2 regions of the Allosphingosinicella indica genome follow, and region 2 is predicted to be linked to the other one. Evidence: predicted binding sites of a transcription regulator. Region 2 holds the regulator's gene; the other holds the start of a gene.
What was found. Region 2 encodes LexA, which represses DNA repair genes until DNA is damaged. Its sites were predicted from a motif close to GTTCCNCNCTTGTTCT; they were not measured.

Region 1: a site for LexA is predicted at 1,286-1,301, ahead of B9N75_RS02830 (DUF5131 family protein). Genes of this name have one in related genera too.

What each region holds. Positions count from the first base shown of each region.
Region 1 covers NZ_LT840185.1:548,850-551,309, reverse strand. The annotation lists gene typA (translational GTPase TypA) at 1-1,220, shown strand, start outside; gene B9N75_RS02830 (DUF5131 family protein) at 1,331-2,107, shown strand; gene tcmP (three-Cys-motif partner protein TcmP) at 2,061-2,460, opposite strand, start outside.
Region 2 covers NZ_LT840185.1:2,370,039-2,372,498, reverse strand. The annotation lists gene lon (endopeptidase La) at 1-54, opposite strand, end outside; gene B9N75_RS11775 (anthranilate synthase component II) at 144-725, shown strand; gene lexA (transcriptional repressor LexA) at 783-1,433, shown strand; gene B9N75_RS11765 (VOC family protein) at 1,433-1,771, shown strand; gene B9N75_RS11760 (ComEC/Rec2 family competence protein) at 1,717-2,460, opposite strand, start outside.

The sequences.
Region 1 (2,460 bases), 990 kb from region 2:
AGATGCTCGCCACCCTGCTCGATCGCGATCCCTTCCTCGGCCGTATCCTCACCGGCCGCATCGAGAGCGGCAAGCTCGACGTCAACATGCCGATCACCGCGATCGACGTCGACGGCAATCCCGTCGAATCCGGCCGCGCGACCAAGGTGTTCGCGTTCAAGGGGCTCGAGCGCGTGCCGGTGGAGAGCGCGCAGGCGGGCGACATCATCGCCATCGCCGGCCTCACCAAGGCGACCGTCTCCAACACCATCGCCGCGCCCGGCGTCACCACCCCCGTCGCCGCGCGCCCGATCGATCCGCCGACGCTGGCGATGAGCTTCTCGGTCAACGACAGCCCCTATGCGGGCCGTGACGGCGACAAGGTGCAGAGCCGCGTCATCCGCGACCGGCTGGAGCGCGAGGCGGAGACCAACGTCGCGATCCGCGTTACCGCCGCGCACGACAATGATGCGTTCGAGGTCGCCGGCCGTGGCGAGCTGCAGCTTGGCGTCCTCATCGAGACGATGCGCCGCGAAGGCTTCGAGCTTTCCATCTCGCGCCCCCGCGTCCTCTTCCGCGAGGGCAAGGACAGCGAATCCGGCGGCCGCGAGGAGCCCTATGAGCAGGTCGTCATCGACGTCGACGACGAGCATTCGGGTACCGTCGTCGAGAAGATGGCGCTCCGCAAAGCCGAGATGACCGACATGCGCCCGTCGGGCGGCGGCAAGACGCGGCTCACCTTCTCCGCCCCCTCGCGCGGCCTCATCGGCTATCATGGCGAGTTCTTGAGCGACACGCGCGGCACCGGCATCATGAACCGGCTGTTCGAGAAATACGGGCCGTACAAGGGGCCGATCCAGGGCCGCCAGAACGGCGTCCTCATCTCGATGGAACAGGGCGAGGCGGTCGCCTATGCGCTCAATTCCATCGAGGAGCGCGGCATCCTCTTCATCGCGCCGGGCGACAAGCTCTATGAAGGCATGGTGATCGGCGAGAATGCCAAGCCGCAGGATCTCGAGGTGAACCCCTTGAAGTCCAAGCAGCTCACCAACTTCCGCGCCAGCGGCAAGGACGAAGGCATCCGCCTGACCCCCCCGCGCCGCATGACCCTGGAGCAGGCGATCGCCTACATCCAGGACGACGAACTGGTGGAAGTGACGCCAAAAGTTGTTCGGATTCGCAAACGGTTTTTGGACCCGCATGAAAGAAAGCGACAGTCGCGGAAGGCTGAAGCCGCGTGACTGTGACTCAGTTTGGCCAACTTCTTAAAGGAGAATAGGGAGACAAGGGGTTTTAATCCTGTTATGTTCCTGTTTCGTTCCTACTTTGCGGGAAGTCGATCATGTCCCAGATGTCAAAAATCGAATGGACAGAAGTCACATGGAATCCTGTGGCCGGCTGCACGATAGCCACGGCTGGCTGCACAAACTGTTATGCGATGCGAATGGCTGCTCGACTGGAGGCGATGGGCAACAAGAAGTACGAGGGCCTAACAAGGAAAAGCGGTGACCGCTACGTTTGGACAGGCAAAGTTGTCACTGACGAGAAGGCTTTGGCTGCTCCCCTGCGGTGGCGCAGCCCGCGTACCGTCTTTGTTAATAGCATGTCCGATCTGTTCCACATCGCCGTCCCGACCGAATTTATCGAGAAGGTATGGTCTGTGATGGCGGCGACACCTCGTCACACATACCAAATTTTGACTAAGCGGCCTGATCGGATGCGCGAAGTTTTGTCGCGTCCAGAGTTTGTCGTCCTACCAAATGTGTGGGTTGGGACGAGTGTGGAAGACGCAACGGTGCTGCATCGGATCGAAGATCTGCGAGCAACTCGGGCCGCCGTCCGATTCATTTCGTTTGAGCCTCTCATCGGCAGTGTATCGGGCGCAAATCTCGAGGACATTGATTGGGCGATCGTTGGTGGTGAAAGCGGTCCACGCGCTCGACCGATGCCTCAGAAGTGGGTCGAAGAGATCGAAGTTCTTTGTAGGGCAGAAGGAACAGCCTTTTTCTTCAAGCAGTGGGGCGGTAAGAATAAGAAGTCTACGGGTCGAACATATAAAGACCGAACTTACGACGAGATGCCTACTGCCCGCCATATTTCTTCAGCACTCCGGCAACTCCCCGCTTGATGAGTGCGATAGCCGCTTCGGAAACGCTGTTTGAGAGGCAGAAAAGCGAGAAAAGCTGGCGGCCGGAATCGTTCAAAAGCGGTAACGGATTAGATACATACGCAGAAAAAATAGTTTGTAATCTCTCTTGTGCGTAACGCTCGATCTGGCCACGATCGAATTGCCGTGTGGCGGTTGTAATTCGCTCTGCGAATAGATCGTTAGTTGTTTCAACTTTATAGATATCTTCGCGCCAAGTGGGTGTGCCGAATATCTCGTCGAGACGCCGCTGTTTGTGTGTGTCCACGCGATCCAGCCGTGCGGCAAGCTGTCGTGACACGGCGTCGAGCGGGAACAGATACCAAACGTCAATG
Region 2 (2,460 bases):
GTGCGGAAAGACGACGATGTCGCGCAGCGGAAGAACGGGGAAAGTTTCGGTCATCGGGACTCCAGTCTTGGCCCGTTATATGGGGCCTCCCCTTAACGCATCAATGACATTGACCGCGGGCGCGGCAGGCGCATGAAGGCGGCATGATCCTCGTCATCGACAATTACGACAGCTTCACCTGGAATCTGGTGCGCTATTTCGTCGAATTGGGTGCCGAGGTGCGGGTGGAGCGGAACGACGCGCTGACCGCGGCCGAGGCGCTGGCGAGCGGCGCACAGGCGTTCGTCATCTCGCCGGGACCGGGGCGACCGGAGGATGCCGGGGTGTCGCCCGATCTCGTCGCCGCCTGCGTGGCGGCGGCCCGTCCGCTGCTCGGCGTATGCCTCGGCCATCAGGCGATTGCGACGCATTGGGGCGAACGGATCGTGCGAACCGCGCCCGTCCACGGGAAGACATCGGCGATCGCGCACGACGGCAGCGGCGTATTCGCCGGCCTGCCGTCGTCCTTCACCGTCGCGCGCTATCATTCGCTCGCGGCGGAGGGCGTTGTCGCGCCGCTCCTCGTCAACGCCACCGCGGGCAGCGTCGTGATGGGTTTGCGGCATCAACATCTCCCGATCCATGGCGTTCAGTTCCACCCGGAAAGCGTGGCGAGCGATCAGGGCCATGCCCTCCTCGCCAACTTCCTCGATATCGCCGGCGTGACGCGCTCTGCGCTCGCTTGACAGGTTCCGCGGCGTTTCCTACACGTTCCCTGTCCGTTCCAATGAAGGGCCGAGGTGATGCTGACGCGCAAGCAACAAGAGCTGTTGATCTTCATCCACGACCATCTAGCCGACAGCGGCGTCTCGCCCTCGTTCGAGGAGATGAAGGACGCGCTGGAGCTGAAATCGAAGTCCGGCGTCCACCGGCTGATCTCGGCGCTCGAAGAGCGCGGGTTCATCCGCCGCCTTCCCAATCGCGCCCGCGCGCTGGAAGTGGTGAAAATGCCCGACGGCGCGGCATCCAAGGCGGCGCCCCGCCCCGTCATCCCCGCTGCCGCGAACTCGAACGACATCGTCGAGCTTCCGCTGCACGGCCGGATCGCCGCCGGCACGCCGATCGAGGCGCTGCAGGGCACCGAAAGCCTCGCGGTCCCCGCCGCGCTGCTTGGGCCGGGCGAACATTATGCGCTGGAAGTGTCCGGGGACTCGATGGTCGACGAGGGCATTCTCGACGGAGACTATGCGCTGGTGCGCAAGACCGACACCGCGCGCGACGGCGAGATCGTGGTCGCGCTGGTCGACAATAGCGAAGCAACGCTCAAGACCTTCCGCCGCGAAGGTTCGATGATCCGGCTCGATCCCGCCAACCGCAATTACGATCCGCAGCGCTACCGGCCCGATCAGGTGGTCGTGCAGGGCAAGCTCGCGGGCCTTCTGCGACGCTACTGATGGCACGGCTGAACTACGTCGAACTGCCCGTTCGCGATGTTGCCGCCGCCAAGGCCTTCTACGAGCGTGCGTTCGGCTGGAGCTTGACCGCGTTTGGGCCGACCTATGCCGCCACGACCAGCGGCGATACGGACATCGGTCTCCAGGGCGATAGCAGCGAAGCCCCCGGCGCGCCGCTGCCGGTGATCGCAGTAGACGATCTGGAGGCGGCAGTGACCGCGGTCGAGGCGGCCGGCGGGACGATCAGTAAGCCGATTTTCGCTTTCCCCGGCGGCAAGCGATTTCATTTCGTCGATGTCGCCGGCAACGAACTCGCCGCCGTGAAAGCCGACGACTGACCGTCTTGCCGCCAGGGGTGTCGCCCAACGCGATCCGCGACGCTGACGACCTTGGGCCGACCGCCCAATGATATGGCGAGGCCGCCGGTCTTTGCCAGCAATGCGCGATCGGCCTTGATCCAGCGCGGCGCACAGGCTTCTGGCAATCGCCGGTCGGCGACGACGATATCGGCCTCTGCGCAGGCACGGATCATGTCGCGCCAGGCGACGAAGTCACGGCTTCGGGTGGCCAGAAGGCGCCAACGCCGGCCGTCGCGGACGATATCGGTGACGCAGAGGTCGCGGCTACAGGAGGCCGTCCTCGTCTCGTCGAGCGCGGACAGTTCGCCGTCGGTGCCGAGCCCTTCGCCCAATATGCCGCGCACATAATCCCCGGCGCGACCGCGCAGCGTCGCGAACCTCCCGTCGGGCATGCGTAGCGCGAGATGGCGGCCGTCGCCCGTCACCAGCAGATCCGGCGGGGGTGTCGCGAATGCCCACAACGCGCCCGCGACGATCGGCGCGAAACCCGCCAGCCGCCAGCGCGTCTGCCAGAGCGCGGCCCATAGTCCGCCTGCCACGATCAGGCCGAAGGCGCCCGGCGGCATGCTCGGCAGCATCGCGAGCGCACCCGGCGCATTGGCCGCGCTATGGGCGATCCACAGCATGAAGGTCAGCCCCTGCCCTGCCACCCACCAGAAGGGCGCGCC